DNA from 3 places in the Mycobacterium sp. DHQP2018-32-09 genome. Region 3 is predicted to be linked to each of the others. Evidence: predicted binding sites of a transcription regulator. Region 3 holds the regulator's gene; each other region holds the start of a gene.
What was found. The regulator LexA, encoded in region 3, represses DNA repair genes until DNA is damaged. The targets are predictions, from matches to a motif close to CGAACANNTGTTCG.
Positions count from the first base shown of each region.

Region 1: a site for LexA is predicted at 2,240-2,253, ahead of AC30CM_RS05595 (HNH endonuclease signature motif containing protein). Genes of this name have one in related genera too.
Region 2: a site for LexA is predicted at 5,494-5,507, ahead of ruvC (crossover junction endodeoxyribonuclease RuvC). Genes of this name have one in related genera too.

Region 1 is NZ_JBYVYK010000007.1:86,231-97,309, reverse strand. Features, by position in the region: gene AC30CM_RS05605 (potassium transporter Kup) at 1-1,161, shown strand, start outside; gene AC30CM_RS05600 (LacI family DNA-binding transcriptional regulator) at 1,168-2,148, opposite strand; gene AC30CM_RS05595 (HNH endonuclease signature motif containing protein) at 2,258-3,766, shown strand; gene AC30CM_RS05590 (hypothetical protein) at 3,974-4,192, shown strand; gene AC30CM_RS05585 (sodium:solute symporter family transporter) at 4,194-5,702, shown strand; gene AC30CM_RS05580 (class II histone deacetylase) at 5,699-6,817, shown strand; gene hrpA (ATP-dependent RNA helicase HrpA) at 6,837-10,826, opposite strand; gene AC30CM_RS05570 (VOC family protein) at 10,835-11,079, opposite strand, start outside.
Region 2 is NZ_JBYVYK010000049.1:2,291-13,369, forward strand. Features, by position in the region: gene gabT (4-aminobutyrate--2-oxoglutarate transaminase) at 1-550, shown strand, start outside; gene AC30CM_RS21185 (hypothetical protein) at 612-1,238, opposite strand; partial or broken gene AC30CM_RS21190 (GGDEF domain-containing protein) at 1,817-2,662, shown strand; gene AC30CM_RS21195 (DUF1304 domain-containing protein) at 2,752-3,144, opposite strand; gene ruvB (Holliday junction branch migration DNA helicase RuvB) at 3,214-4,275, opposite strand; gene ruvA (Holliday junction branch migration protein RuvA) at 4,312-4,899, opposite strand; gene ruvC (crossover junction endodeoxyribonuclease RuvC) at 4,896-5,468, opposite strand; gene AC30CM_RS21215 (mechanosensitive ion channel family protein) at 5,837-7,153, shown strand; gene AC30CM_RS21220 (TetR/AcrR family transcriptional regulator) at 7,178-7,777, opposite strand; gene AC30CM_RS21225 (alpha/beta fold hydrolase) at 7,839-8,690, shown strand; gene AC30CM_RS21230 (YebC/PmpR family DNA-binding transcriptional regulator) at 8,715-9,470, opposite strand; gene AC30CM_RS21235 (TetR/AcrR family transcriptional regulator) at 9,568-10,203, opposite strand; gene AC30CM_RS21240 (CocE/NonD family hydrolase) at 10,267-11,079, shown strand, end outside.
Region 3 is NZ_JBYVYK010000065.1:14,046-23,752, reverse strand. Features, by position in the region: partial or broken gene AC30CM_RS24195 (sunset domain-containing protein) at 1-1,033, shown strand; gene lexA (transcriptional repressor LexA) at 1,091-1,804, opposite strand; gene AC30CM_RS24185 (LysM peptidoglycan-binding domain-containing protein) at 2,082-2,525, shown strand; gene nrdR (transcriptional regulator NrdR) at 2,620-3,081, shown strand; gene AC30CM_RS24175 (PhzF family phenazine biosynthesis protein) at 3,089-3,787, opposite strand; gene AC30CM_RS24170 (alpha/beta fold hydrolase) at 3,852-4,874, opposite strand; gene AC30CM_RS24165 (proteasome assembly chaperone family protein) at 4,918-5,949, opposite strand; gene AC30CM_RS24160 (trypsin-like serine peptidase) at 6,123-6,917, shown strand; gene AC30CM_RS24155 (DUF4192 domain-containing protein) at 7,034-8,179, shown strand; gene AC30CM_RS24150 (iron-dependent transcriptional repressor DtxR) at 8,160-8,849, opposite strand; partial or broken gene AC30CM_RS24145 (sigma-70 family RNA polymerase sigma factor) at 8,980-9,707, opposite strand, start outside.

The DNA.
Region 1 (11,079 bases), on a different contig from region 3:
ACCATCGGCTGGCTGGGCATCGTGCTGCCCGCGTGCACGCTGAGCTACTTCGGGCAGGGGGCACTGCTGCTCTCCGATGAATCCAAGATCAGCGGCCCGTTCTTCCTGCTGGCGCCGGGCTGGGCGCTGCTCCCGCTGGTCGTGCTGTCGACCGCGGCCACCGTGATCGCCTCCCAGGCGGTCATCACCGGCGCGTTCAGCGTGGCCTCACAGGCGGCGCAGCTGGGATATCTGCCGCGGCTGCGTATCGCACACACGTCGGCGTCGACCATCGGCCAGGTGTACGTGCCGTGGATCAACGGGCTGTTGATGGTCGGCGTGCTGATCCTGGTGTTCGCGTTCCGGTCGTCGGAGGCGCTGGCCTATGCGTTCGGCATGGCGGTCACGGGCACCATCACCATCACGACGACGCTGTTCCTGTATTACGCGCACACGCGGTGGAAGTGGCCGCTGTGGGCGGTGATCCTGGGCGGCGGTGCGCTGCTGACGGTGGACCTGCTGTTCTTCGCGGCGAACATGACCAAGCTGGTGCACGGCGCGTGGTTGCCGCTGCTGATCGGCGTCGTCGCGTTCGTCGTCATGACGACGTGGCAGCGCGGTCAGCGCATCGTGACGCGCAAGCGCTATGCGGTGGAGGGACCATTGCGCCCGTTCGTCGACAGCCTGCTGCACTACGACCCGCCCCTGACCCGCATCCCGGGCACCGCGATCTTCCTCAATCGCGGTGCCGAGACGGCGCCACTGTCGTTGCGGACCAACGTCGAGCACAACCGCATCTTGCACGAGCACGTCGTGATCCTGTCGCTGGACACCGAACCCGTTCCGCGCGTTCCGGACTCGGAACGCATCACGGTGGACGACCTGGGCCCGCAGGACGACGGCATCATCTTCGTCAGTGCCCGCTTCGGCTACATGGAGCGACCCGACGTGCCTGCCACGCTGCGGTTGCTGGACCCCGAGGAGACCGACGGCGCGATCGACCTGGAGCACGCCTCGTACTTCCTGTCCAACCTGGAACTCGTGGTGTGCCGGGAGCCGTCGATGGCGCCTTGGCGGACACGACTGTTCGTCGCGACGTCCTACATCGCCGCCGACGCCGCGGCGCACTTCAACCTGCCGGTGGACCGCACGGTCATCGTGGGTGCGCGCCTGGAGGTCTGAGCCGGGTCACGCCGTGCGGACGCGCACCTTCTCGAAGCGGTGCAGGCCGGTGGCGGTGCCGGCGATCGCGGCGGAGAGCACGCCGACGGCCTGGCGGCCGAACTCCCACGGCGACAGGTCCACCGCGGTGAGGCGCGGGTTGTCCAATTCACTTGCCGGATCACTGCTCAACGCGGCCAATCCGAATTCGGGCCCCACCTCGATGCCCAGTCGTTCCAGGATGGTCTGGCACCGGCCCGCGAATCCCTGGGGTCCACACACCAGGGCGTCGGCGCCCGCGCCTTCGACGGCCGCCCGCACCGCCACCTCCAGTTGGTCGGCGGAGGCGCCCAGCGGGCAGGCGTGCACGTCGGGTGTGACGTCGTGTGCGGCACACCAGTCGAGGTAGCTCTGCTGGACGTCGTCGGCCCACGACGAGAAGAACCGTTGGTCGGATCCGATGAACGACGGTCGCCGGAAACCACTTTGGCGGAGGTGGTCGAGCACGGTGCGCGCCAGCTCGGAGTGCGGCGCCTCGATGACCGCCAGCACCGCATCCGCCAGCTCGGCCGGCGGGCGACCTGCGGTCACCATGGGGATGCCTGCCTCGACGAGGCGTTCGAGCATCGGGTCGCCGGGCAGCGGATCCACCGCCACCACGCCGTCCACCTGGAAGTGCCGGGGGCCGACGGCGGCGTCGCGGGCGAACAGCGTCAGATCCGCGTCGTGTTCGGCCGAGCCGTGGGCGGCACCGAAGGCGAACTCCATGTAGAAGCTGAAATTGCGTGCGACGGGCGGGATGTAGAGGCCGAACGCGCCGACGGTGCGGCCCCGTAGCTGTCGGGCGGCGCGGTTGGACACGTAGCCGAGTTCGCGGGCGGCGGCCGCCACCCGGTCCGCGGTGGCGCGCGACACCCGCCCACCGCCGTGCAGGGCGTCGGACACGGTCGTCTTGGACAGCCCCACGTGGGCTGCGATCTCGACGATCGTCACCCGCCGCGCTGCCATGGGCGTCATGGTAGCCACCGTCGGCAGCCGCCGAGCCACTCGCTCGACGAGGACCTTGCCAGGAAACCGACTCGGCCGCGATGTCAGACCTCGAATGTATGTTCGAAGCGTGCGGGCGGGGATCGTGGGCGGGGCGGTGGCAGAGGCGGTGGCAGCGTTGCGCGCCGCCGTCGACGCGCTGGCCGCCTGTGACCTCGAATCACTCGACGCCGCCGAGCGGGTGGAGCTCCTCGCCGAGCTGGAGACCCACCGCTGTCGCATCCCCGCGCTCGAGCACCGACTGATCACTTCCCTGGATGCCGACACCCCGCCATCGCAGTTGGGCGCCAAGAGTCTCGCCGATGCACTGCAGACCCGGCTCAACCTGCACCCCAGGGAAGCCAAACGCCGCGTCGCCGTCGCCGCCGACCTCGGGCCCCGAAAGTCCCTGACCGGGCAGCCGATGCCACCCACGCTGCCCGCGACCGCGATTGCGGTGGCGCACGGGGTGATCAACGCCGACCACGTGACCGTGATCCGCGACGCCGTCGCCAAGATCCCCGGCCACGTCGACCCCGTGCAGCGGTCGGGGTTGGAGGTCGCGTGGGCGCGGGCGGCCACCACCGTGGCGCCGCATCAGTTGGCCACTGATCTCACGCGTGCGCTGTACCTGCTCGATCAAGACGGGCCGGAACCCGCCGACGAGGACGGGGTGCGGCGTCGCGGCATGACCGTCGGCAAGCAGGCCGCCGACGGCACCGTGGCGGTGAACGTGGTGATGACCGCCGCGGCCTGGGCCGCACTGGAGGTGCTGTTGGCGAAGTTCGCCGCCCCCGGCATGTGCAACCCTACCGACACCAACCCGTGCACCTCTGGCACACCGAGCCAGGCCCAGATCGACGCCGACGACCGCACCCTGAGTCAACGGCGTCACGACGCGTTGGCGTTCCTCCACCGCACGGCGTTGGAGAAAGGGGATCTGGGCCGGCTCAACGGGATTCCCACCGCGATCCTGATCCGCACCACCCTCGCCGATCTGGAGTCCCGTGCCGGCGTCGGGGTCACCGGCGGCGGCACCGTGCTCACCCGCCGCGAGATGCTGCAGCTGGCCGCCCAATCCACCACCACGGGATTCCTGACCCTGTTCGACGACGCCACCGGCAAGGTCCTCGACCTCTTCCAGACCCGCCGCACCGCCACCGTCGTGCAACGCCTCGCCCTGATCACCCGTGACGGGGGCTGCACCAAACCCGGTTGCACCGTGCCCGCCTACGGCTGCCAAGTCCACCATGCGGCCAAGGACTTCGCCGCCGGCGGCAACACCAACGTCAACGACAACGCCCTCGCCTGCGGCGCGGACAACCGCCTCGTCGGCACGACCGACGGCTGGACCACCCGCATCAACGCCCGCCACGAGGTCGAATGGCACCCACCCCCACTGCTGGACCGCGGCCAAACCCGGGTGAACACCTACCACCACCCCGAACGACTCCACCCACCACCGGGTGGCGGGGAAAGCGGCTGCGCGGCAGGAGATTCGCCACATAAGTCTCCGAGCGAAGGCATCGAGGCGGGCGAGCGCACCGACGCCGATGCGTGGGCGCGCGAGCACCATCTGCCACACATGGGCTCGCCATGACGGCGATCGTCGACAACGGCAGGTGACGGCTCCCGGCGGACCACATCCCCGCCGGAGGCGGCCTGCGGCCGGCCCCACGAGATCACGGGTCGCCGTCGGACCTCCATCCGGTCCACTCGGATCCAACCGGCGGCGGGGGCTTGACATCCGCGCGCCGTGACGCGAGTCTCACATGTGCCGGAACGTTCCGGCACAGAGGAGGCGGCGATGCACCAGCCCGACCGGACCGGCCCACCGCACCGCAGTCGCGGACGGACGACGACCGTCAACGTCCTGGCGATCGCCACGTTCGTGCTGCTGCTGTTCCCGCCGCTGACGTGGATCGTCGGCGGCTACGGCATCTGGTACTTCCTCGTCACCGGCACCCTCGGCGTGCTGGCGGTGGTGGCGATGTACCTCGTCGACGCCAAGGCCGGGAGGCGCTGACGTGAACGTGGTCATCGGCTACGGCGGCGTCGCGATCTTCATGATCGCGCTGTTCGTCGTCCTACAGCACACCCGCGGCAGCGCCGACTTCAGCGAATATGCCACCGCCGGGCGCTCTTTCGGTCCCATGTTCTCGGCCATGGCGTTCGTCAACACCTGGCTACCCGGCACGATCTTCATCGCCTTCGCCGGGCTCGCGGCCAAGTCCGGTGCCATCGGCTTCTACTTCGTCACCTATTCGCTGCTGGCCGTGGTCCTGATGTTCCTGCTGGCCGAGCCGGTGCACGAATGGGGCCGACGGTTCGACCTGCGCACCCAGGCGGACCTGCTCGGGCTGCGCTACGGGTCCACCCCGGTCCGGGTGATCGCCGCTGCCATCGGCATCATCGCGTCGTTCCCGTGGATCGTGCTCGGCATGCAGTCACTCACCCTGGTCTTCGAGTACCTGTCCTTCGGCACCGTCCCGGCCGCCGGCGCAGTCCTCATCGGGATCGCCGTCATCGTCGTCCGGCAGTGGTGGACGGTCCGGTTGGGTGCCCGCGGCCTGGTCATCGGCGACTTCGTGCAGGGCATCGTCGCCTACGTCCTCGGCACGGCGCTGATCCTGGGCCTGCTCACCTGGCTGCTCACCAACGGGCACGGCTTCGGCGACGTCGACCCCGCTCTGCTGACGCTGCCCGGGCCCGGCAGCGAGGACGGCCCGCTGTACCTGTTCGCCCTCGTCGCCACCGGCGCATTGGGCGGCTGGTGCTGGCCCGACATCTTCGTCCGGCTGTTCACCTCCAACAGCACCCACACCATCAAGCGCGCCGCGGTGCTCGCCTCGCCACTGCTGCTGATCTTCGGGTCCGCGCTGTGTCTGCTCGCGGTGGCGGCCTCGACGCTGCCCGGGGTCGCCGAAGCGCCCGACGAGGTCTGGTTCCTGGTGGCCGCCGTCGGCGGACCCGTCGTCCTCACCGTCGCCGGAGTGTGCGTGCTCGCCGCCACGATGGGCAACGTCGGAGCCAACCTGCAGGCGCTGGGCACGCAGATCGCCAACGACGTCGTGGGCGTCGCCCGCGGCGCCCGAGTCGAGGACGTCCGGTCCGGCAAGATCGCCGTCGGCGTCCTGACGCTGTTGGCCGGGGCCGTGGCGGTGGCGACCACCGACGTGTTGTCCTCGGGCATGGTGGCACTGGCCCAGGTGTCCTATCAGGGAATCGTGCAGCTGGCCCCCACCGTGTTCCTCGGAATCTTCTGGCGCCGCGGCAATGCGGTGGCCGCGTCGGCGGCCATGGTGGTCGGGTTCGCGACCGCGTGCGTGCTGCAGCTGGTCTACCCGATCGCCATCCCCGCACTGGGCGGGCTCACCTCGGGGGTCGCTGCGCTGGCCGTCAACGTCGCCGTGTACGTCGTCGTGTCCTACGCACTGCCGCCGTCGGCCGACGAGCGCCGCCGCGTCGACGGACTCTTCGACTCCCTCCGCCACCCCGCAGCCCCGCTGCCCGACACGACAGGACGACCACTATGACCGCGCGTCGCCGCACCGGATACGTCTGGCACGAACGCTACGCCTGGCACGACACCGGCACCCACGTCGGCATCTACCCCGCAGGTGGCTACAACCAGCCGCACATGACGTTCGAGAGCGCCGAGTCCAAGTCGCGGATGGCCGGACTGGTCGAGGTGTCCGGCATGGTCGACGAGATCACCCGCATCGCACCGCGGATGGCCACCCGGGACGACCTGCTGCGGGTGCACACCGCCGACCACGTCGACCGCATCGAACGCGAGAGCGCCGACCGCGGTGGCGACGGGGGCGACGGGTTCACGCCGTTCGGGCCGGGCTCCTTCGACATCGCGCGACTGGCCGCAGGCGGCACCATCGCCGCCGCCGAGGCCGTGCTCACCGGCGCGGTGGACAACGCCTACGCGCTGGTGCGGCCGCCAGGTCATCACGCCCGACGCGACCTCGGCATGGGCTTCTGCATCTTCTCCAACATCGGCGTCGCCATCGAGTACGCGCGCGCCCATCTCGGCGTCCGGCGGGTCGCCATCGTCGACTACGACGTCCACCACGGCAACGGGGCCGAGTCGATCTACTGGGACGACCCGGACGTGCTCACGGTGTCCCTGCACCAGGATCGGCTGTTCCCGCAGGACACCGGCGACGTCTCCGCCACCGGCGGTCCGGGCGCCGAGGGCACCAACGTCAACGTCGCGCTGCCTGCCGGCTCGGGCAACGGGGCGTACCTGGCCGCCATCGAACGGGTCGCCGTCCCCGCCGTCACCCGGTTCCGCCCCGACATCGTGTTCGTCGCAAGCGGATTCGACGCGAGCCCGGTGGACCCCCTGGGGTGCATGACGGTGACCTCCGGCGGCTTCCGGGACATGGCCAACGCCCTGGTGGGCCTGGCCGAGAACGTCTGCGGGGGTCGCATCGTGTTCTCGCACGAGGGCGGCTACTCGCCGGTGCACGTGCCGTTCTGCGGCCTGGCCGTCCTGGAGGCGCTCACCGGCCACCAGACCGGCGTACCGGATCCGTTCGCGACGAGCTTCGACGCCTCGCCTGCCCACCAACTGCAGCCGTGGCAGGACGCCGTGATCGCCCAGGCCGCGCTGATCGCGGAGGCATTGCGCATGTGACGGTGTCATGTCACGACGTTCAGCCGATGGCGTCGATGGCCTTGAAGATCCGTTGCTCGCTGACGGGTCGGGGCGTGCCCAACTGCTGCGCCCACAGGCTCACGCGGAACTCCTCGATCTGCCGCGCGACGTCGCGCACGTCGGCCTCCTGCTCCCGGCCGGGAGGGAGCGCCGCCAGCAACTGGTCGTACTCGGCCTGCACCCGCGCCACCCGGGCCATCCGCTCGGAATCGGCTGCCACGCCGTGGGGCAACCGTTCGAGCCGACGGGCGATGGCGGTCAGGTAGCGCGTCAGGCTCGGCAACCGAGCGGCGCCCGTCGCGGTGACGAAACCGGCGGGCAGCAGCCGGTCCAGTTGCGTCCGGACGTCGGCCACCGCGGCCGCCTGCGCCGCGGGTACCGGGTCCGGAATCGCCACGCGCGCCTCGTGCGCGGCGGCCAGCACGGTGGCAACCCGCTTGACGAGGTCCAGCGTCGTCGGTACCAAGGCACCCGCCACCTTGGCGCGTGCCGCCTGGTATTCGCCGCGGGTCCACACCGGCGCCGCCAGCATCGCGTCGACGGCGGCGTCGGCGCAGTCCTCGGCCAACGCCGGCAGCGAACCGTCGGGATTCACCCCGACCAGCAGGCGGGTGCGCGGGTCCAGGGCGCGTTCCACGGCCTTGGCCGGCGACGGCACGTCCAGCCGCAGGAGCCTGCGAACGCCCGCGGGCATGTGCGCGCGCTGCTCGGCCGCCGAGGCGAACACCTCCAGGGCGACGCTCGACCCGTGGTCCACCAGCGCCGGGTATCCGCGCACGGCGTGTCCGGCGTGGGTGTTCTCGACCGACCGTGGAATCTCGTCGAGATCTTCTGGCCACGAACGCAATCCGGTGCGGGCCAGGCCGCCGGCGACGGCGTCGGCGACCGCCCGCTGCATGGGCACGGCCAGGTCCTGCTGCAAGCGCTCGAGGTCCTTGCCGCGCGCCACCTCGGCGCCGTCGGCGCCCTGGACGGCGAAGGTGACGCGCAGGTGCGGGGGCAACTTGTCCAGGTCGAAGGCGTCCAGCGGTACCACCACGCCGCTGCGCCTGCGCAGTTCCCGCTGCAGGGCCACCAGCAGCGGTTCGTCGCCGGGTGCGAGATCCGGCAGGACGGCGCGCGCGGTGTCGGGAACCGGAACGAAGTTGCGGCGCAGCTCCTTCGGCAGTGACTTCAGCAGCGCGGTCACCAGCTCCTCGCGCAAGGCCGGCACGTGCCAAGCGAACTCGTCGCCACCGAGCCGAGCCAGGACCTCGACGGGGACGTGCACGGTGATGCCGTCGTCCTCGGCTCCCGGTTCGAAGCGGTAGGTCAGCGGCAGCGACAGGTCGCCGCTGCGCCACGCATCGGGCTGATCCTGCTCGCCGTCAGCGCGCAGCAGGTCTGCACGCGTGAACGTCAGCAGTTCCGGGGTGCGGTGCCGCTGCTTCTTCCACCACGCATCGAAGTGCTTGGCAGACACGACGTCTGCCGGCACCCGGGAGTCATACCAGGCGTAGATCTCGTCATCGCCCACCAGCAGGTCGCGGCGCCGGGCCCGCTCCTCGACCTCGGCGAGTTCGGCGAGCAGCCGGGCGTTGTCACGGAAGAAGTGGTGCCGTGTCTGCCAGTCGCCCTCCACGAGGGCATGCCGGATGAACAGCTCGCGGCACAGCACGGGGTCGACCTGCGCGTAGCCGATCCGCCTGCGCGGCACCAACGGCAGACCGTAGAGCGTGACGCGTTCGAACGCCATGACCGCACCCCGCTGGGCATCCCAGTGCGGCTCACTGTAGCTGCGCTGCAACAGGTCTCCGGCGACGCGCTCGACGGTGTCCGGCTCGATGCGGGCCGCCACCCGGCCGAACAATCGGCTGGTCTCCACCAGGTCGGCGACCACGACCCAGCGCGGCGGCTTGCGCGACAGCACCGATCCCGGCGCCAGCACGAACCGCGAGTTGCGTGCCCCCTGATACTCCGCCCGGCCACCACGGGGCCGCTCCTTGCCGTCGCCTTCCCGCAGCCCGACGTGGGACAGCAGCCCGGACACCAGCGCGGCGTGCACCCGCGCGGGATCCGCCGGCTCGTCCTGCTCGCGGATGCCGAGATCCCGTGCGATGCTTCGTAGTTGACCGGTGAGGTCCTGCCATTCGCGGATGCGCAGGTAGTGCAGGAACTCCTCGCGGCACATCCTGCGGAACGAGCTGCCCGAGCGCTCGGTGCGCTGCTCGGAGACGTAGCGCCACAGGTTGAGGAACGACACGAAGTCGGAGTGTTCGTCGGCGAAGCGGGCGTGCTTCTGCTTGGCCGCCTCCTCACGGTCGGTCGGCCGTTCCCGCGGATCGGGGATCGACAGGGCGGCTGCGAGCACGAGCACCTCGCGGACGCATCCCTCGACGTCGGCCTGCAGGATCATCCGGCCGATGCGGGGATCCAGCGGCAGGCGCGCCAACCGGCGACCGACGTCGGTGATGGCGGCCTCGCGGTCGAAGGCGCCCAGTTCCTGCAGCAGGGCCACGCCGTCGCGGACGCTGCGGGCATCCGGCGGATCCAGGAACCCGAACGCCTCCACGTCGCCGAGTCCCAATGCGGCCATCTGCAGGATGACCGCCGCCAGGTTGGTCCGCAGGATCTCCGGATCGGTGTAGCGGGGCCGAGATGCGAAGTCCTGCTCGGAGTAGAGGCGGATGCACACACCGGGCGCGGTGCGGCCCGAGCGGCCCGCGCGTTGCGCCGCCGAGGCCTGGGAGATGGGCTCGATGGGCAGCCGCTGCACCTTGGTGCGGCGGCTGAACCGCGAGATGCGGGCGGTTCCCGGGTCGACGACGTAGCGGATGCCGGGCACCGTCAACGACGTCTCGGCGACGTTGGTGGCGAGCACCACCCGCCGGTTGGCGTGGGGTGTGAACACCTTCTGCTGCTCGGCGGTGGGCAGACGCGCGTACAGCGGCAGCACCTCGGTGGGGAACACGTCGCCGGAGAGGGCGTCGCGCAACGCCTCCGCGGTGTCGCGGATCTCGCGCTCCCCGGACAGGAACACCAGCACGTCACCCGGCGGCTCGGCCTCGAGTTCGCGTACGGCGTCGACGATGGCCTCGGTGACGTCGCGCACCTCACCGTTCGTCACGCCGGTGTCGTCGTCCGGGTCGTCCGGATCGGTGCCGACCCCGCCGTCGGGGTCCGCGACCGGGACCTCGAGCGGGCGATACCGGATCTCCACGGGGTAGGTGCGGCCCGACACCTCGACGATGGGCGCAGGCCGCCCGTCGTGGGCGAAGTGCGCCGCGAAGCGTTCGGGCTCGATGGTCGCCGAGGTCACGATGACCTTGAGATCCGGGCGGCGGGGCAGCAGTTCCCGGAGGTAGCCGAGCAGGAAGTCGACGTTGAGGCTGCGTTCGTGCGCCTCGTCGAGGATCAGCGTGTCGTAGGCCAGCAGCCGACGGTCGCGCTGGATCTCGGCGAGCAGGATGCCGTCGGTCATCAGCTTGACCAGGGTGCGGTCGCTCGCCTGGTCGGTGAACCGCACGGTGTAGCCGACGACGTCGCCGAGTTCACTGCCCAGTTCGTCGGCGACGCGCTGGGCGACCGTGCGGGCCGCCAGTCGGCGGGGCTGGGTGTGGCCGATCGTGCCGCGCACGCCGCGGCCGAGGTCCAGACAGATCTTGGGCAGCTGGGTGGTCTTGCCCGAACCGGTCTCGCCGGCGACCACCACCACCTGGTGGTCGCGGACGGCGGCGGCGATGTCGTCGCGGCGCTCGCTCACCGGCAGGTCGGGGTAGGTGATCTGCGGAACGGCGGCCGCGCGCGTGGCGACCAACGCCTCCGCGGTGACGAACTGACGCTCGAGCCGGTCGAGCTGTTCGGCGGTCACGTGGCGGGTCCGGCGCAGCGTACGGCCCAGCCGGGCGGCGTCGCGCAGCGTCAGCCCGTCGAGCCGACCGCGCAAAGCACGGACGTCGGGCCGGGCGTCGGGCCGGGCATCGGGCGGCGATTCGGACACTCGGGCCAGGATAGGCGTCAGGCCGGACCGACCGTCGTCAGGCAGAAGGGATGGCCCGCCGGGTCCACCAGCACGCGCCAGCGCGCGGGGTCGGCCTGGAATCCGTGTTCGCGGGCGCCCAGCTCCACGGCGCGCGCCACCGCGACGTCGAGATCGGCCACCGACACGTCGAGATGCATCTGCTGCGGCCGTCCGGGTTCGGGCCACGTGGGGGCCGCATGGTCGGGCACCCGCATCATCGCCAGGGTCTGCGCGCCGTCGG
Region 2 (11,079 bases), on a different contig from region 3:
GCAGACCGGCTTCGCCCGCACCGGCGCGATGTTCGCGTGCGAGCACGAGGGCATCGACCCCGACCTGATCGTCACGGCCAAGGGCATCGCCGACGGGCTGCCGCTGGCCGCCGTCACCGGTCGCGCCGAGATCATGGACGCCCCGCACTCCGGCGGACTCGGCGGCACCTACGGCGGCAACCCCGTCGCGTGCGCGGCGGCGCTGGCCACCATCGAGACCATCGAGTCCGAGGGCTTGGTCGAGCGCGCCCGTCAGATCGAGGCGTTGATGATGGGCCGCCTGCACCGGATGCAGGCCGACGACGACCGCATCGGCGACGTCCGCGGCCGCGGGGCGATGATCGCCATGGAGTTGGTGAAGTCCGGCACGTTCGAGCCCGACGCCGACCTCACCAAGAAGGTGGCCGCGGGGGCGCACGCCGCCGGCGTGATCGCGCTGACCTGCGGCACCTACGGCAACGTGCTGCGCTTCCTGCCGCCGTTGACCATCAGCGACGAACTGCTCGAGGAGGCCCTCGACGTGCTCGCCCTGGTACTCAAGGACGCCTGACCCAGCACACGGCGCGACGGCTAGCGCGTCGTGGGCACCGGCCGTCGGCGTCGGACGACGGCTAGCGCGTCGTATCGGCGGTGGACCGGCCGCGCAGCGCGGCACGCCATCCGCCGCGGCGCGGGCGCTCGTCACGGATGACCTCAGTGCGCGCGTCCTCGATGGGCGCGGCAGCCGCCGGGGCGGCGACGGTGGTCGCAGGCGCCGCCGGGGCGGCGACGTCGTGGCGCCGGACCGGGCGTTGGACGAATTCGACGTCGCGCACCGACCGGACCGACAGGCGTCCGAGCGCCATCGCCGCGAACAGCACCAGCAGCACGCCCACGCCGGAGAAGTAGGCCAGCTCGACCCACGCCTGCTGCGCTTCGGTGTCCCCCACCGGCGTGCCGACGTCGCCGAGGCCCAGCGGCCCCGCCAGGGCCCGACCGATGACGAACCACGCGCCCGCGGCCGCCGCCAACCAGCCACCCAGCATTCCGGTGATCCGGTTGCGCGAGGTCAGCAGGAGCAGTCCGCCGACGATCGCGACGACTCCGGGCAGCACCTCCAGCCAGCCGCGGCCGACGGTCCAATCCGATCCGAGGCTGTAGGACATGCCGAGCGACGGCGCGACGAAGGGCGCGGCCGCCCCCCACGCGCCGAGCGCGAGGACCACCAGCCCGCTCGCCGCGCCGCGGCTGCGCGGCATGGTCAGCCGACCCCCACGGGCCTGCACGTCCGGCGCGACGGCGGTGTCGAGGGTGTCTCGGTCGAGGGTGTCTCGCTTGAGGGTGTCTCGCTTGAGGGTGTCTCGGTTGACGGCGTTGCGGTTCACGACGTTGGTCATGGCTGCCTCCTGGGTTGTGGCCGAGAGGTACCCGCTGCGGTATCCCGCCAACCCGCGGCCCGTCGGGCGTCACACCCGCCAGATCCTGCGACTTCGTCAGCAAACCGGTCCTGGGTTTTGTACGATGCAGCGGGGGGTCCTCTGCGTACCGGGGCCGCGAACATCAGCACCGACCGCACCCGCGATCGGGGCAACGGACGTCGAAGAGTGGGCACAGGGCAGTGGAGTCAGTTCGCCGATGGTGGCGGCAACCCGATCACTTCGATTGGTTGTCGGCGTATCTGCAGAGCCGGCGCGTGCAGCGCTTCACCCGCCTCATGGTGGCGGCAATCCTGCTGGCGCTGGCCGTCGCGCCGCTGCTGATGCTCTTCAGCCCGCGTGGGCCGCAGCAGCCGCTGGAGCGGTGGATGTCGCTGGCCGTGGCCGCGACCACCTGTGTGATGGCAGCGCTGTGGGCCGCACGCTGGCCCACCCGCCCGCAATCGCTGGCGTTCGTCGCCTGCGCGGGAACGTGCATCGCCGCGGCATGTCTGGCGCAGCCGTCGCCGTCGTCCGGGCTGGCGGGCTGCACGGCCTTCGCCGCCCTCGCCGGGTACGTCGCGTTCTTCCACACCGGCCGCGCGCTGCTGCTGACGATCGCCCTCGCGGCCATCACTGCCGGCGTGTGCGCGATCCACATCGGTGTGCAGAACGATCCGTACGGCGCGGCCAGCAAATTGCTGGTGGTCACCATCGGCGTGCTCGCGGTGCCCTTCGGCGGGCACGTGCTGGTGCACTTCCTGGGCCTGGAGGCCACCAAGTCGGACATCGACCCGCTCACCGAACTCCCGAACCGGCGCGGCTTCCACCGGGCGCTGCGCGCGCTGGCCACCGAATCGGCGGGCAACCGGGCGACCGTGTTGGGCGTGATGATGATCGATCTCGACGCGTTCAAGCGCGTCAACGACACCGCCGGTCACGCCGCAGGGGACGCGACGCTGATTCAGGTCGCCGACATCCTGCGCGGCATCCGGCGAGGCGACTCGGTGGTCGCACGCATCGGCGGTGAGGAGTTCGTCGTCGGGGTGACGGCCCCGCCGAACGACGTGCTCGGCCTGGCCGAACGCCTGCGCCGCGAGATCGCCGAGAACCGCTGGCGCGTGACCGCCAGCGTCGGCGTCGCCATGGCGGCCTCAACCAGGCTGACCGGCGCCGACGACCATCCCGCAGCGCTGACCGAGCAGCTGAAGGGACTGGTGGAGGCGGCGGATCGTGCCATGTACACCGCCAAGCGCGCCGGCGGGGACCGCGTGCAGGTCGCCGGAACGCACCCCGTCCGCCCCGCCCCGTCGGGTACGCCCCGGTCCACGGTCGCACCCGCGGCCGACGGGCAGGCTCAGCCGCCGGCGGCCACTCCGATGGCCAGCAGGACCACGGCCACCAAGGGGAACGCGCCCTGGAGCACGGCCGAGCGGCTCTTGCTGCGGTCCGAGACCACCAGGACCAGCGCGGCGGCGAGCATGGACCCGACGCCCGCGAAGACCAAGGCCACGCCGGGGGCCGTGCCGCCCGACATCGTCAACCCCACGCCCACGAACGTCACGATCGCCAAGAAGAGGTTGTAGAAGCCCTGGTTGTAGGCCAGCAGCTTGGTGGTCTCGGCTTCCTCGGCCGTCGTCCCGAACGCCGCCCGCGTGCGCGGCGCCGTCCAGCGGAACGACTCCAAGATCCAGATGTACACGTGCAGCACCGCAGCCAGGGCGGCGACGATCAGAGCAGCGACGAGCATCCCGTCCTCATCCCTTCGTCATCCCCTTCGTCATCCCTCCGTTCCCGCCACCCCCACGGCGGTCGGGCATCACTCGAACAGACCAGGCTGTCCCAGCCCGGTGACACCGCTGGGCGGTGTCATGCCGAGATGGTGCCATGCCTGGGCGGTGGCGACGCGACCGCGTGGCGTCCGCGCGATCATGCCCGCCCGCACCAGGAACGGCTCACACACCTCCTCGACCGTGGTGGCCTCCTCCCCCACGGCGACCGCCAGCGTCGACACCCCCACGGGACCGCCGCCGAAACTCCGCGTCAGCGCGGACAGCACGGCCCGGTCCAGGCGGTCCAGGCCCAACTCGTCGACGTCGTAGACCGCGAGGGCGAGCTTGGCGATGTCGCGGGTGATGACACCGTCGGCCCGCACCTCGGCGTAGTCGCGGACGCGGCGCAGCAGCCGGTTGGCGATGCGCGGCGTCCCGCGGGAGCGGCGCGCGATCTCCGCGCCGGCCTCGGCACCCAACTCGATGCCGAGGATGCCCGCCGACCGCGCCAGCACCCGTTCGAGTTCACTCGGTTCGTAGAAGTCCATGTGCGCGGTGAAGCCGAACCGGTCGCGCAGCGGACCCGTCAGCGCACCGGACCTCGTGGTCGCGCCCACCAGGGTGAACGGCGCCACCTCCAGCGGGATCGAGGTGGCCCCCGGTCCCTTGCCCACGACGACGTCGACCCGGAAGTCCTCCATGGCCAGGTAGAGCATCTCCTCGGCGGGACGGGCGATGCGGTGGATCTCGTCGATGAACAGCACGTCACCCTCGACGAGGTTGCTCAGCATCGCCGCGAGGTCACCGGCGCGTTCCAATGCGGGCCCCGACGTGACCCGCAGCGACGAGTTCAGCTCGGCGGCGATGATCATGGCCAGCGACGTCTTGCCGAGGCCGGGGGGCCCGGACAGCAGGATGTGGTCCGGTGTGCCGCCGCGGTTCTTGGCGCCCTCGAGCACCAGTTGCAGCTGTTCACGCACCCGTGGCTGCCCGATGAACTCGCGCAGCGAGCGGGGCCGCAGGCTGGCGTCGATGTCCCCCTCGCCGACGGTCAGCGCCGCCGACACGTCGCGCTGGTCGGGCTCTTCGTCCTCTTCGAAGCGACCCATCTCAATCCTCTTCGCGCACGCGACTCACGACGGCCGCTACTTCCTGCCCAGGATCGACAGCGCGGCCCGCAGCGCGCTCTGCGTGGTGGCGTCGGGGTCACCCGCCAGCACCGAGTCGGTCGCGTCCTCGGCCTGCTTGGCCGCGAAGCCGAGGCCGACGAGCGCCTCGACCACCGGCCCGCGGATGCCGTGTCCGGTCGCCGACGCCACGCCGCCCGAGTTCACCTGCCCGATCTTGTCACGTAGCTCCAGCACCATGCGTTCCGCGCCGCGCTTGCCGATGCCGGGCACCCGGGTCAAGGCGGTCACGTCGCCGTCGCCGAGGGCCTGGCGGAGCGCTTGGGCGTCGTACACGGCGAGCGTGGCGAGTGCGATCTTGGGCCCGACGCCGGACACCCCGAGCAGCGTCGTGAACAGGTCTCGCGACTCGGCGTCGGCGAAACCGTAGAGCGTCATCGAGTCCTCGCGCACGATCATCGCCGTGATCAGCCGCGCCGGCGTGCCACGGCGCAGCGTGGCCAGCGTCGCGGGCGTGGTCATCACCTTGTAACCGACGCCGGCGGCCTCGATCACGGCGTGGTCCAAGGCGATGTCGAGCACCTCGCCGCTCACCGAGGCGATCACCGGACGCTCTTCGCCGTGGCGGTGGCCTTCAGCCGGGCCTGGTACGCGCGCCGGTGTTCGGCGGCCATGGCCTCGGCAGCGGCCATGCGGGCGATCATGGGGGCGCGCCAGCAATGGCAGATCGCCAGCGCCAGCGCGTCCGCGGCATCGGCGGGTGTCGGCTTGGCCTGCAGCGCAAGGATCTTGGTCACCATGGTGGTCACCTGGGCCTTGTCGGCACGGCCGTTGCCGGTGACGGCGGCCTTCACCTCGCTGGGCGTGTGAAAGTGCACGTCGATGTCCCGCTTGGCCGCCGCGAGCGCGATCACGCCGCCGGCCTGCGCCGTGCCCATCGCGGTGTTGGCGTTCTGGTTGGCGAACACCCGCTCGATCGCGACGACGTCGGGCAGGTGGGTGTCCATCCAGTGCTCCACGGTGTCACTGATGGTCATCAGCCGCCGCGCGAGCGGTTCGTCGGACGGGGTGCGCACCACGTCGACGTCGAGCGCGGTGACGTGCCGCCCACGCCCGCTCTCGATGACCGACAGCCCGCAGCGCGTCAGGCCGGGGTCCACGCCCATCACCCGCACCATCACTCCTTCACGACTCCTGTGCCGAACAGCTGTTCGATAGCGTAGCGGTGTCGCGGCGCCGCGCCGGGTAGGGACACGCCTCGGCGATCGGCGCCGCTGCCGGCTCGGGGTTCGGGATCGAGGGTTTCAGACCACCGTCGAACGGGGATGGGATCGTGGGGCGGGCGTCGGCAGCGACGTCGACCGCGTCCCGCAAGCCCTCGGTTCCACACCCCGCGCCGTCGCCAAAGTGCCTGCAAGAGGCCGTGTTTCGCGCGACCTCGGCGGCGTCGCGGCGGCACCGCCGGCGTGACGGCATCGGCAGACGCAGCTACCGTCGCGGGGAGGAACCCGACCCGACCCCGACCGGAAGCCGACACGCACTGATGCCCGACGAGACCGAGTTCGAGTCCGCCACCAACCTCGCCGTCACCCTCGCCTGGGTGGCCGGTGCCATCGTCATCGCCTACCTGGTGGGGGCCGCCGCCACGTGGCTGATCCGTCGCATCGGCAGGCGCAGTGACGTGCTGGCCGACGTGGCGACGTTCAGCAGGCTGCCGCTGCGGACGACGCTGATGATCTTCGCCGCATCCCTCGCGGTACAGCGGACGTCCGACGACGCGGACCCGTGGCGCGGGTGGGTCGACCACACGCTGCTGATCGCCAACATCGCCACCCTCACCTGGCTGATGATCAGCCTGGTGCAGGTGGCCGAGCGGCGCGCGATCTCGCGCTTCGCCGGCGGCGACGACGAGATCACCGACGCCGATCGGCGCTGGCGTCGGGTACGCACCCAGGTGACGGTGCTGCGACGCCTCGCCATCGCGATCGTCGTCGTCCTCGGCGTGGCGGCCATCCTGATGACGTTCCCAGCGTTCTCGGACATCGGCACCACGCTGTTCGCCTCGGCCGGCGTGCTGTCGGTGGTCGCCGGCCTGGCCGCGCAGACGTCGTTGGGCGCGGTGTTCGCCGGCATGCAGATCGCGTTCTCGGGTGCCGTGCGCGTCGGCGACATCGTGGAATTGGAGCAGGGCCGCTGGTGGGGACGCATCGAGGAGATCACGCTCACCTACGTGGTGGTGCGGCTGTGGGACGAGCGCAGGCTGGTGCTGCCGTCGACGTACTTCACCACGACCCCGTTCGAGAACTGGACCCGCAACGCCACGGAGATCATGGGGTCCGTGGAGTTCGACGTCGACTTCCGCACCCCGCTGCACGCCATGCGCGCCGAGCTGGACCGGCTGCTCGCCGCGAACGCCGAGGAGTGGGATGGCCGCCGCGGCGTGCTGCAGGTGACCGACGCCGTCGGCGGCGTGGTGCGCGTGCGGATCGTCGTCAGCGCCCCCAACGCCGGGGCACTGTTCGACCTGCGCTGCGCGGTGCGCGAGGGCCTGGTCGACTGGCTGCACCGCACCGGCGGGGCGCTGCCCATGCAGCGGTTCGTCGAGGAGGACGCGGCGCCGACGGTGCACTCGCGCCCGCGCCCGGGCGACGGCGAGACCTCGCGGGTGGGATCGAGCCTGTTCTCCGGTAGCCCCGAGGCCGAGGAGCGCGCCCGGGCCTTCGACGACCACGGGGACCGCGGGGACCGCGAGGACCACGGGGACCCGCGCGACGATCTGGTGCCGTCCAACGGCTCCAACGCTTCGAACGGTTCGAAGGGCTCGAACGGATCCGTGGTGCGCGGACGCGGAGGCGATTAGCGCGATTGGCGCGATTAGCGCGTACTAGCCCATTCCACACTCGGCGGTCGGCGCCAGCGTGACGCCGCGATAGCGCTGCGCCAGCACGGCTCCGGCGACGCGCAGCGGCTCCACGTCGCGCAGCGTGCGGGCCAGCAGGAATGCCCCTTCCAGTGCGCCCACGAGCGCGATGGTCAGCCGCCGCGCCTCCTCGGTGGCCAGCCCACGGGCGGCGAAGTAGGCCGTCCCGCCGTCGAGCCATGACGTGACGATCTCTGCGGTGGTGACACGGAGTTCCTCGACGGTGTCGGCCACCTCGGCGGCGACGCTGGCGACGGGGCACATGTTGGCGTATCCGGTGGCGGCCATGTCGTCGGCGGCCTGGGTGAAGGCGGCGGTGATGGCCTCGGCCAGGTCGTCGTGGGGCGCCATCAGCGTGGGGATGAGCAGGCCGTAGGCCGCGCCGGCGTTGGCCAGGGCCTCCCCTGCGATCTGCACCTTGCCGCGCGGGAAGTGGTGATACAGCGAGCCGATGGGCGCGCCCGAGGCCGCCGCGACGTCCTTCATGCCGACGGCAGCGTAGCCGCGCACGCGCATCAACTCGGCCGCCGCCGTGAGGATCGATTCCCGCGTGGACCTTGCCATCGCACCTCCCGGGGACCACACTAGAGCACACGTTCTAGAATGATCGTTCTAAGGGGTCCACGTGCCAACGGTAGACGTCGAAGCAGGCACCATCGAGTACCACGACGCCGGCGACCCGGGCGGTCCGCCCGTGGTGCTGCTGCACGGGCTGCTGATGAACCATGCCCAGTGGAGTCGCACACTTCCCCTGCTGCCCAACGGTTTTCGCTACCTGCTGCCGGTGCTGCCGCTGGGCGGGCATCGCATCCCGATGCGCGCGGACGCCGACCTGACGATGCCGGGCATGGTGCGCCTGCTCGCCGACGTGCTGGACGCGCTGCACCTGCGCGACGTCACGCTGGTGGTCACCGACTGGGGCGGCCCGCTGTTCCTCACCGACATCGGCCGCGACACGCGGGTGAGCCGGTTGATCGTGTGCCCGTCGGAGGCCTACGCCAACTTCCCGCCGCAGGGTCCACCAGGAGTCGCCGCGTGGGTCGCCGGCCGCACCACCGGCACCGTCGCGTTGGCGCTGCGCCAGATGCGCGTCCGGTGGCTGCGGGACAGGTTCTTCATGTTCGGCATGATGGCCGCGCGGTCCATCCCGCAGGACGTCGTGCAGGCCTGGACCACTCCCGGCATCGCCGACGTCGGCGTGCGTCGCGACCTGGTGAAGTACTGCCGCACCCGGTTCGACGCCGGTGAGCTGATCCGGGCCACCGAACGGCTCGCCGACTTCGACGGCGACGTGCTCGTGCTGTGGGCCCGCAACCGGGTGTTCCCGCCCGCGCACGCCGAGTCGCTCGCCGCGCTCACGGGGGCGACGCTGCGCTGGATCGACGACGCCAAGGTGCTGGTGATGCTGGATCAGCCCGAGCGCACGGCCATCGAGATCGGCACGTTCCTCACGGCGACGGCGGGCTCCCGCCGCTGAGCGGGACCGCGCGCCGCGGGGGCGTCACTCCTCGTCGAGCTGGGCGGCGACGTCGTCGGGGATGTCGACGTTGGTGTAGACGTTCTGCACGTCGTCGCTGTCTTCGAGCGCATCGACGAGCTTGAACACCTTGCGGGCGCCGTCCAGGTCGACGGGTACGGTCACCGACGGCTGGAAGCTGGCCTCGGCCGAGTCGTAGTCGATGCCCGCCTCCTGCAGCGCGCTGCGCACGGCGACCAGGTCGCTGGGCTCGGAGATCACCTCGAAGCTCTCACCCAGGTCGTTGACGTCCTCGGCGCCGGCCTCGAGCACCGCGGCCAGCACGTCGTCCTCGGTGAGTTCGTTCTTGTCGAGCGTCACCACACCCTTGCGGGAGAACAGGTACGACACCGAGCCGGGGTCGGCCATGTTGCCGCCGTTGCGCGTCATGGCGACGCGGACCTCGCCCGCGGCGCGGTTGCGGTTGTCGGTGAGGCACTCCACCAGCACGGCGACGCCGTTGGGGCCGTAGCCCTCGTACATGATGGTCTGCCAGTCGGCGCCGCCGGCTTCCTCGCCGGCACCGCGCTTGCGGGCGCGCTCGATGTTGTCGTTGGGGACCGACGTCTTCTTGGCCTTCTGGATGGCGTCGTACAGCGTGGGGTTGCCCGCCGGGTCACCGCCACCGGTGCGCGCCGCCACCTCGATGTTCTTGATCAGCTTGGCGAAGCTCTTGCCGCGCCGGGCGTCGATGACGGCCTTCTTGTGCTTGGTGGTCGCCCACTTGGAATGGCCGCTCATGCCGTGCCTTACCTCTCTGGATTGACGTCCGGCCGACCAGTCTACTTGGTGGCCGACGAGGCCCGGGCCATGCTCACCGCGGCGCGAACGGCATGGATCACGCCGAGAGGTCGCCGTCGACACCGCCGTCGACATCGCCGTCGACATTGCCGTCGACGTAGCGCTGCAAGTTCGGCGCGACGGCCGCCACCAGTTCGTCCTCGGTCATCGACGCGACGGGTTCCACGCGCCAGACGTAGCGCACCATGGCCAGTCCCATCAGCTGTGACGAGACGAGCCCGCTGCGCCGCAGGCGGTCGGGTTCGTCGGACCCCAGCCGCGAGACGCCGATCAGGTTGGCCTCCGCGATGCGGCGCAGCTTGTCCCGCGTGGTCTCGTCGTGGGCCGCGGTGAGGAGCACGGCCCGCAGCACGGGTGCGATCTCCTCGTCCTCCCACGCCGACAGCATCAACCGCAGCAGGGCCTCGCCCAGCTCGGCGTGCGGCGTCGCCCACGTGGCGGCGACCGCGTCGAGCCACCGCTGCGGTGGCGCGGTCGCCGCGTCGAGCAGCGCTTCCTTGGACCCGAAGTAGTGGTAGACGAGCGCGGGGTCGACGTCGGCGCCTCTGGCGATCGCCCGGATGGTGGTGCCTGCCCAGCCGTGCTCGGCGAACAGCTCCCGCGCGGTGGCCAGGATGCGGGCCGACAGCACACCGCGTTCGTCGCGGGGGCCGGGGTGGGACCGCTTCGCCATCTCACGAGCCTAACAAGGGGTTTCCCGTTGCGTTGAGATTAGTTTCACCGTAGCGTGAGACTCATGGCGAAGAGCGCACCCCTCAACGGGCCCCAGACCACGGGCCGGGAGTACCGGAACCTCAGCGAGCCGCAGTACGCCGTGCACCACGACCTCGACGTGGCCGTACCGGTGCGCGACGGCATCTCGCTGCTCGCCGACGTCCACCGTCCCGACGCCGAGGGACGCTTCCCGGTGCTCGTCGCCGCCTCGCCCTACCCGCGTCAGATCCAGGACCTCGGCGCGCCGATGGGCTTCATCGAGGCGGGCAACACGGCGTTCTGGGTCTCGCGGGGCTACGTCCACGTCATCGCGAACGTGCGCGGCACCGGCGGCTCCGGCGGCGAGTTCGGATTCTTCGACGCCGCGGAGCGCCGCGACATGCACGACCTCGTCGAGTGGGCGGCCACGCAACCGTGGTGCGACGGCAACGTCGGCATGATCGGCATCAGCTACTTCGCGATGACGCAGCTCGAGGCGGCCGTCGAACGGCCGCCGCACCTCAAGGCGATCTTCCCCGTCGCCGTCACGTCCGACCTGTTCGAGGCCGCGTCACACCACGGCCTCGTCAGCTCGGCCTTCGTCACCCCGTTCCTGTCGATGATGGGCCTCACCGCGGGGCGCAGCGGCGAGTTCTGGCGCAGCGCCGGGCTGCGACTCGCCCGCAAGGTCCTCAACCTGGGACCGCTGCACCGCAAGTTCGGCACCATGAACGGCGAGGCCGCGGTGACGACGATGCACCAACTGCTCAAGCTCCCCCACGACCCGCATCCCTGGGACGACCTGTGGCGCGACGTGGTCGTCGCCCATCCCGTGCGCGACGCGTGGTGGGACGAG
Region 3 (9,707 bases):
GGGCCCGCCGCAGACCCCGCAGGCGGGGGAGCCCGGCACCGCGGCAGGTGGGCAGAAGTGGTACCAGAAGTGGTGGTGGGCGCTGGCCATCGTGCCCGTGCTGATCCTGGTCGGCGCCGTGGTGGCCGCGGTGCTGTTCCAGCGGCGTCGGCGCGACGACCGGGAGCCGCTGGACCGGTTCGACGACCATGACGACTACGGCGGCGACTACGGCTCCGACTATGGCTCCGACTACGACGGCGACTACGACGGCGACTACGACGGCGGGCCCGAGGACCGCCGCCCGGCGAACGCCGAGTCGGACGAGGACTCCGACGACCGCACCTTCGCCTTCGGCGCCGTCGAGGGCGCGAGCCCGGCCTCGGTGCACACCGTGGACCAGCCGTACGTGCCGTTGAGCGCCTGGGCCATGCCCGCCGACGAGGACGCCGGGGCCACGTCGGCCGGCGACGTCCACGGGCAGGACCACGAGCACGACGACGAGCACGACCACGGACAGGGGCGCGGGGAAGGCCACCGGGCCGATCTGACGGAGGACCAGGACGACATCGACACCGGTCCCATCCGCATCGCCGACGAACGCGACCTCGAACGCGACCTCGAGGACGAACCGGACGTCGGCCCCGAGGACGTCGAGGGTGACGAGCCGCGCACGGAGTTCGCCGCGCACGGCGTCGCGGCGCCGGTGGGCCTTCGAGCGGGCGAACCGGACACGGCCGCTGCGGCGGCCGGGTGGGCACTCCCGGCCGACGTCGAGGACGGCTCCATGTCGCAGGCAGAGGCGGAACCGGTCAGCGGCCCGCCCAGCGGGCGGCACGCCGCCGTTCAGGTGGACGAACCCGCGCCGTCGCAGACGTCCCTGCGGCTGGCGCACGACGATCCCTACGGTGCGCCCCGCGGCTACCCGGTCAAGGCAGACACCAAGTCGGGCGTGTACTGGTTGCCTGGGAGCAGCCAGTACGAGCGCGCCGCCGCCGACATCTGGTTCGCCAGTGAGGAATTCGCGCTGACAAACGGCTTCGTGCGAGCCTGACCGCTCCGGGTTCCGTCGGGCTTCCGGCCGCCGCGGCGCGGCGGCCGGAAGCGCCGCTCAGATCTTGCGGATGACGGTGACGACCTTGCCCAGGATCGCGGCGTCGTTGCCGGGGATCGGGTCGAACGCCGGGTTGTGCGGCATCAGCCACACCTGACCACGGGTGCGCTTGAAGGTCTTGACCGTGGCCTCGCCGTCGATCATCGCCGCCACGATGTCGCCGTTGTCCGCGACGTTCTGCTGACGCACCACGACCCAGTCGCCGTCGCAGATCGCCGCGTCGATCATCGATTCGCCGACGACCTTCAGCAGGAACAGCGAGCCCTCGCCGACGAGTTCGCGCGGCAGCGGGAACACGTCCTCCACGGCCTGCTCGGCCAGAATGGGTCCGCCGGCGGCGATGCGTCCGAGCACCGGCACGAACGTGGGCTCCGGCAGGGCATCGGATCCGGCGACGTCGGTGGCCACGCTGGGAGTCCCGGTGGGGGTCACCACGTCGTCGGCGCCGCGCACGTCCACCGCGCGGGGGCGGTTGGGGTCGCGGCGCAGGTATCCCTTGCGCTCCAGCGTGCGTAGCTGATGGGCGACCGACGACGTCGAGGTCAACCCGACGGCGTCGCCGATCTCACGAATGCTGGGCGGATATCCGCGGGTGGTCACCGAGGTCCGGATGACCTCCAGGATGGTGCGCTGGCGCTCGGTCAGGCTCGTGTCGAGACCGCCCGCGCGACGTGCGTCGGAGCCGTCTCGCGTGTCGCTGCTGTCACTCATGTGGCCGAATCTAGTCGCCACCGCGGCGATAATCAAACATGTGTTCGACGCGTGTCGGCCCCGGATCGCGGCGCGGACGCGGGTGCGGGCGCGTTGGGAACGCGTCGGGAAGGCGGCGGGGGCGCGGGCGGCTGCCCGGCAGACCTGACGTGTCAGACCCCCTCGATATCGTCTGCAACGATTCGATCACGTGTTCTATACATCGAACACCTGAGCGAATATAGTTCGAACACAGGAGCGAACGAGGGTTCGCACGGTCGAGGTGAAAGGCACCGACATGACGATCATCACCCGCGAGTACCCCACCGACATCGTCGCGCGCCCCGTGCGCCGGGGACCGGCCCGTCGCACGGCCGCCCGACGCCGGCCGGCCGGCGCCCCGCTGCACTACCGCAGCCCGGGGGTGCTGACGTCGCGGGCCTCGCACCGTCGCAAGCCCATCACGCCGGCCACCACGGTGCTGCTGGCCCTGGTGGCCGCGGGCATCACGGTGTGGCTCGGTCTCGTCGCACAGTTCGGCGCCGCCAGCCAGACGCCGGAGACCATCCCCAACGAGCTGGCGGTCGTCCAGGTGCAGGCGGGGGAGTCGTTGCAACAGCTGGCCCAGCGCGTGGCCCCCGAGGCGCCCGTCGGTGCGGTGGTCGATCAGATCCGCGAACTCAACGAACTGCAGTCGGCGTCGCTGAATGCGGGCCAGACGCTCATCGCGCCGATTGGCTGAGCCTGCCATGCGCCGTGATACGTGCAGCCGCCCATCGGTACGCTCGTACCCGACCGGTACGTCAGGGCCGGCAGCCGGCGGCGAAGGAGCGGTTGTGCACTGTCCGTTCTGTCGTCACCCCGATTCCCGGGTGGTCGACTCACGCGAGACCGACGAGGGTCAGGCGATTCGGCGTCGGCGGTCGTGCCCCGAATGTGGCAAGCGTTTCACCACGGTGGAGATGGCGGTGTTGGCGGTCGTGAAGCGCAGCGGCGTCACCGAACCGTTCAGCCGCGAGAAGGTCGTCAAGGGGGTACGGCGCGCCTGTCAGGGCCGCGACGTCGACGACGATGCGCTCAACCTGCTCGCCCAACAGGTCGAGGACGCGGTGCGTGCCACCGGCTCCCCGGAGGTGCCGAGCAACGAGGTCGGGTTGGCCATCCTCGGCCCCCTGCGTGATCTCGACGAGGTGGCATACCTGCGATTCGCCTCGGTGTACCGCTCGTTCTCGTCGGCCGAGGACTTCGAGCGTGAGATCGAGGCGCTGCGGGCGCACCGGCACACCGCCTCCAGCTGAACGTCGCTCAGTCGACGCGCCGGACGCCGTCGTCGACGACGCGCCCGGCGACCTGCACCCACCCCTCGGCATCCCACCACGTATGCAGGCGCGAGCCCTTGCCCTGGGTGATGGTCAGGTCTCGGCTGAGATGGTCGGTGATGCGGACCGCAGCCGCTCCGGTGGCCTCGTCCTCGGGAATTCCGAAGGGCAGGGCGAACATTCGCGAGCGGATGGCTCCGGCGGCCTCGTCCGACCACGCCCACAGATAGTGCTCGACGTCGTCGCTGAAGTCGTCGGGGTCGGCGGCCAGTACGGCCTCGACCGATGCCATGTCGTGAATCACGAACTCCGGCGCCCAATCCGACCGCGCACGCACCGCCGTGACCACGCCGCCGGCCACCTCCACCTGCGACGTCTGCACGATGCCGGCGGGTACCTGCAGCGTGCGGACCGGCGTCCCGCGATCGGCGAGCCACCAGGACGCGCCGACCGTCGGATGCCCGGCGAACCCGAGTTCGGTCGTGGGCGTGAAGATGTGGGCCGAGGCGGTGGTCGACCCCGGGGCCGGGACGTCGACGAAGACGGTCTCGCTGTACCCCAGGTCGGTGGCGAGCCGCTGCCGATCGGCGGGCGCCACCAGGGCGGCGTCCACCACCCCGAGTGGATTGCCGTGGCTGCCGTCGTCGGCGGTGAAGACGCGAAGCACGTGGACGTCGATGGCCATGACACCGATCGTACGACGCACGGCGCGCGGCGTCGCCCGCCTGCGATCAGGCTCCGATCAGTCTCTAGGTGGCGCTGCGCTCGTCGGTGCCCATTGCGTCGAGCACGGCCAGCCGGGTGCCCGCGGGCCCGGTGATCGCGTCCTCGGCGGCGCCGGAGCGCAGCAGTTGGCGCAACGACTCCTGGTCGTACACGGCGGGTTCGGTGGCGTCGATGAACTTCTGCACCACCTCCACGAAGCGGTCGGGATCGTCGTGGAACGGGAAGTGGCCGGAGTCGTCGAAGATCTCGAGCGCCGACCCCGGCATCGCAGCGTGCGCCATGCGTGCGTGCTCCACCGGGATGACCGAGTCGTGCGAACCCCAGATCAGTTGGACGGGAACCGATTCGGTGAGATAACAGCGATCCAGCATGGTGACCACCTGACCGCGCCAGTCGACGACGGCGCGCAGGGTCCGCGCGAACGCCGACGACGCGGTGGGCTCGGGTAGGTCGGCGAGGATGCGCAGGACGTTGGGCAGGTCGCGCCCGACACCCTTCTTGCCGAGGACCAGACCGCCGAGCTTGCCTGCGTATTGGACGGCAGGCAGGACCAGCGGAAGCCGCAGCAACGCGAGCGCCTCGCTGCCCATCGGCAGCGAGGCCACGCGGAATGCCACGTTGACGTCCTTGGTCACGCCGCCGGCGCCCACCAGGATGAGGCGCTCGACGAGTTGCGGGAACTGGTAGGCGAACTGCATCGCGACACCGCCGCCCAGGGAGTGCCCGACGACGGTCACCCGCTCGATGTCGAGGACGCCGAGCAGGTCGCGCATCCCGTTCGCGTAGGCGGCCACCGAGTAGTCGGCGCGCGGCTTGTCGGACTTGCCGTGACCCAGCAGGTCGGGCGCGATCACGGTGAAGCGCTGCGCCAGCTTGGTCTGCACGGTGCTCCACGTGGTGGAGTTGTCCCCGATACCGTGGATCAGCAGGATCACCGGACCCGATCCGGCGACGCGGAAGGCTCGGCGGTACCCGTGGATGGTGCGGTACTGCAGCGTCGGGGTCACCTCACGCACCGATCGCAGGTTGGGCTTGCGGTCCGTCATGGCAACTCCTCACCGAGCACGGGGCGCGAGTCCTCGAGCCCGGTCAGGGGGCCGAGGTGCCGTCGTCCCCGTCGGGCGGCTCGTCACCGGCCTGTTCGGCGAGAAAACGCTCGAACTCGGCTCCCAGTTCGTCACCGCTCGGCAGATCCTCGTCACGGGTCAGCAAAGAACGATTCTCCTGTGCGGCGACGAACGAATCGTACTGTTGCTCCAGCGCCGTGACTACTTGAGCGACCTCGGCACTGTTTTCCACCTGCTCGTTGATCTTGGTCAGCACCTCGGCCCCCGCCTGACCGAGTTCGGCCAGCGGCAGCTGCAGACCACCCGAGCGGGCGACCTCGGCCAGGAGGGCTTCCGCGGCCGGCGGATAGTCGGTCTGCGCCAGGTAGTGCGGCACGTGCACGGTGAAGCCCATGGCCTCGTGACCGTGCTGCGTCATGCGGTACTCGAGCAGGTTGGACACGCTGCCGGGCACCTGCACCTCGCCGATCCACGGTTCGTGATCGGCGATCAGGTCCTTGTCGGCCGAGTGCGCGGTCATGGTCACCGGCCGGGTGTGCGGTACGGCCATGGGGATGGCGCCCAGCCCGATCACCCGACGCACGCCGAGACGCTCGGCGAGCAACCGCACGGCGGTGACGAATCGCTCCCAGCGCAGGTCGGGCTCCAGACCGGCCAGCAGCAGGAACGGCGTGCCGACGCTGTCGCGCAGCGCGTACAAGTTCAGCTCGGGCGTGTCGTAGTCGGTGAAGTGGTCGGTCTTGAAGGTCATGACGGGCCGCCGCGACCGGTAGTCGAGCAGCTCGTCGATGGCGAACGACGCGACGAGTTCGGTGTCGAGGGTGTTCTTGAGGTGGGTGGCGGCCAGCTTGATGGCGTGGCCCGCGTCGGAGAACCCCTCCAGGGCGTGCAGCAGCACCGGTCCGCTGCCGTCGGGGGACGACAGCTCGGGTGCCGGGAACTCCAGCTCGTACATGCCCGTGGGCTCGGGCTGGTAGCGCTGGCCGGACTCGGCGCGCGCAGCGTCGCGTTCGGGGGTGTGCCCGGGTTCGTGACCCGGGTTCGTGTCCGCCATGATGGCCTCCTCACCACGGTCGCCACCGCGGGCGGCGACGATCGTGCCGTCTAGTGTCGCGCACGTGGGGAGACTTGCCGCATCAGCCCCACTCAATCAGCCCAACGCGGGTCGACGTCCGCTGATTCCGCCTCGCCGTGCCGTGACCTCGCATTTCGGGCAAAATCGACGGGATGTGGAAACGTGTGACGGCGCTGGTGGCCGTGGGCGCCGTCACGGTGGCGTGCAGCACCGCCGTCGATCAGGCCCACGCGGTGGGAGTCACCGCGGTGCCCAGCACCGCCGCCCCCGCGGCAACCGCACCCAGCGCTGCGCCCGTGAACCCCGATCCGCGGGTCGGTGCGGTGTTCCTGGGCGGTGAGACCATGCACACCTGCTCGGGGTCCGTCCTCGATTCCACCACCCGCGACCTGATCCTGACGGCCGCGCACTGCGTGGCCGACGGCGCCGACACCTACTTCGAGCCGGGGTTCGACGACCAGGCCGGCAACGACGACGTCTGGCACGTCGACACCGTGTACCTGGATCCACGCTGGGTGCAGGATGCGAACCCGGTGGCCGACTTCGCGATCGCCCGCGTCAGCCGCGACGGCGGCGGGGCGGTGGAGGATGCCGCGGGTGGTGGCTTCCGGCTCGGCTCGGCCCCGACGCGGGGTACCGAGGTGACGCTGACCGGTTACGAGTTCGGTGTCGGCGGTGGCCCCATCGGCTGCCGTGCGCCGACGGCGGCCGCCGAGCGCGGGTTCCCGTCGCTGCCCTGCTCGGGACTGTCCGACGGCACCAGCGGGTCGCCGTGGGTGTCGGGGTCGACGATCATCGGACTCACCGGCGGCCTCGACGGGGGCGGCTGCGACGAGAGCGTCTCCTACTCGCCGCCGCTGGACGATGCGATCGTCGCGTTGCTGCACCGCGCCGAGGCGGGTGGGCCGGGGGACACCGCGCCGGCCGAGTTCGAGGACGACTGTTAGACCGGCCGCCGTGGTCGGGGGCGGGCTTCGTCCCCAGTCGCGCCTTCGTCCACAGCCGCCGGTCGCGACCGGCCGCACCGAGCCGCGGCGTCGGTCCGGCCTGACACGTTCGGGCCATGACGACCTTCCGTGATGCCGACTTCCACCTCACCCACCCCGGGGCGCTGATCGCCGCGCTGCCCGCGCTGCTGGGCTTCGTCCCCGAGTCCTCCCTCGTCGTGGTCACGCTCGCCTACGGCGAGCTGGGCAGCGTCGCCCGCGTCGACCTGTCGACGCTCTCGCAGGATCAACTCCGCGCGCTGGCCCGCACCGTCGCCGCCGGCGGGGCGGACGCGGTGATCGCGGTGTTCGTCGACGATGCCGGGCGCGATCACGCGGACGCCGCCGACGACCTCGCCGACGCCCTGGAGGAGCACCAGGTCGAGTTGTGGGCGACGCACGTCGTCGACAGCGTGGCCGCCGGGGGTCGCTGGCGATGCGCGGACGGGTGCGGTCGCGGCGGCGCGGTGGACGATCCGTCGGCGTCACCGCTGGCGGCGGCCGCCGTGCTCGACGGGCGCCAGCTCTACCGCCGTCGGTCCGACGTCGTGCGGCTCATCGAGATCGTCGACGAGGAACGCGCCGCCGCGCTGGGGGAGGTACTCGCCGCGTCACGTGGCCCCGGCTTCCATCCCAACGACGACGTCCATCCCAACGACGACGTCCATCCCAACGACGACGTCCATCCCAACGACGACGTCCATCCCAACGACGACGTCCATCCCGACGACGACTTCCATCCCGACGACGACGCGACGCGGGCGGACGCCGAGTTCGCGGTGGCCGCGGCGGTGGCGCTGGGCGAGGGGCGGCAGCCGTCGGACGTGGCCGTCACCAGGTTGACGACCGCGATGGCCGACGCCCGCGTGCGCGACATGCTCTACGCCTTGGCGGTGAGTGTGCTTGCGTCCGAGGCGGAGTCGCTGTGGTTGGTCCTGGCCCGGACGCTGCCGGAACCGTGGCGTGCGGAAGCGCTGGCACTGCTGGCCTTCTCGGCCTACGTGCGTGGCGACGGGCCGCTGGCAGGCATCTGCCTGGAGGCCGCACTCCAGGCGAACCCCACCCACACGATGGCGGCGATGCTCGACGAGGCGTTGCATCGGGGGATGCGGCCCGATCAGATCCGGGAGCTGGGGCACAGCGGATTTCGGGTGGCCGCGGCCCTGGGCGTGGCGTTGCCGCCGCGCCGGTCGACCGGGACGGTCAGACCTTCTCGACCTTGACGGCGTGCGCCATGTGGTGGGGCAGTTCGACCTGCTCGTGGCCCGGGATGACGATCATCACGCCACCGTGGTCGCTGACCTGCACGGTGACGCGGGCGTCGGGAACCACGCCGGCGTCCTTGAGGCGGCCGATCAGGACGGTGTCGCCCTGGACGTGCTCGGTGAGCTGGCGAACGCGTACCGCGATGGGGAACCCCGACGGCAGCTCGGTGAGGCGGACAAGGTCGACGTCGTCCGGATTGGCATGTGCGACACCGAGTTCGGCCAAACCTGGGATGGGATTGCCGAACGGCGACGTCGTCGGGTTGTCCAGCACCTGCACCAGGCGGCGTTCGACGTCCTCGCTCATGACGTGTTCCCAGCGGCACGCCTCGGCGTGGACTTCCTCCCACGGCAGCCCGATGACGTCGACGAGCAGGCGCTCGGCCAGCCGGTGCTTGCGCATCACGGACACCGCCAATGCGCGGCCCTTCTCGGTGAGTTCGAGGTGGCGGTCACCGGCGACGTGCAGCAGGCCGTCGCGCTCCATCCGCGAGACGGTTTGGCTGACGGTCGGACCACTCTGCTCGAGACGCTCGGCGATGCGCGCCCGCAAGGGCACCACGCCCTCTTCCTCGAGGTCGTAGATGGTACGCAGATACATCTCGGTGGTATCGATCAAATCGTTCATGGTGCCGCCCTCCGTCTCGGCAGAGTCTACCGGTCACGCCCGTCGATCTGAGGGCCATCCCGGCCGGGTGACGCCCGTGGGGCCCGCCGCGAAACGCGGCGGGCCCCACGGGGTGACAGACGTCGATTACCTAGCTGGCGTAGGAGCGCAGCCGCTCGGCGCGGTCGCCGTGGCGCAGCTTGGCCATGACCTCGCGCTCGATCTGGCGCACCCGCTCGCGCGACAGCCCGAACAGCTTCCCGATCTGGTCGAGCGTGCGCGGCTGGCCGTCGTCGAGGCCGAAGCGCAACCGGATGACCTGCTGCTCGCGCTCGTCGAGCGTCGCCAGCACGTGCCGGATGTCGGTGTGCAGCAGTTCCGAGATCACCGCGTTCTCGGCGGACATCGCCTCCGAGTCCTCGATGAAGTCACCGAGCGGAGCTTCCTCGTCGCTGCCGACGGGCATGTCGAGGCTCACCGGGTCCCGGCTGTGCTCGAGCAGGTCGGCGATCTTCTCGGCGGGGATGCCGGACTCCTCGGCCAGTTCCTCGTCGGTGGCCTCGCGACCGAGGTTCTGGTGCATCTCGCGCTTGATGCGGGCCAGCTTGTTCACCTGCTCGACGAGGTGCACGGGGAGGCGGATGGTGCGGCTCTGGTCGGCCATCCCGCGGGTGATCGCCTGCCGGATCCACCAGGTGGCGTACGTCGAGAACTTGAAGCCCTTGGTGTAGTCGAACTTCTCCATCGCGCGGATGAGGCCGAGGTTGCCCTCCTGGATGAGGTCCAGCAGTGGCATGCCGCGACCGGTGTAGCGCTTGGCCAGGGAGACCACCAGGCGCAGGTTCGCCTCCAGGAGGTGCCTGCGGGCGGCGTCGCCGT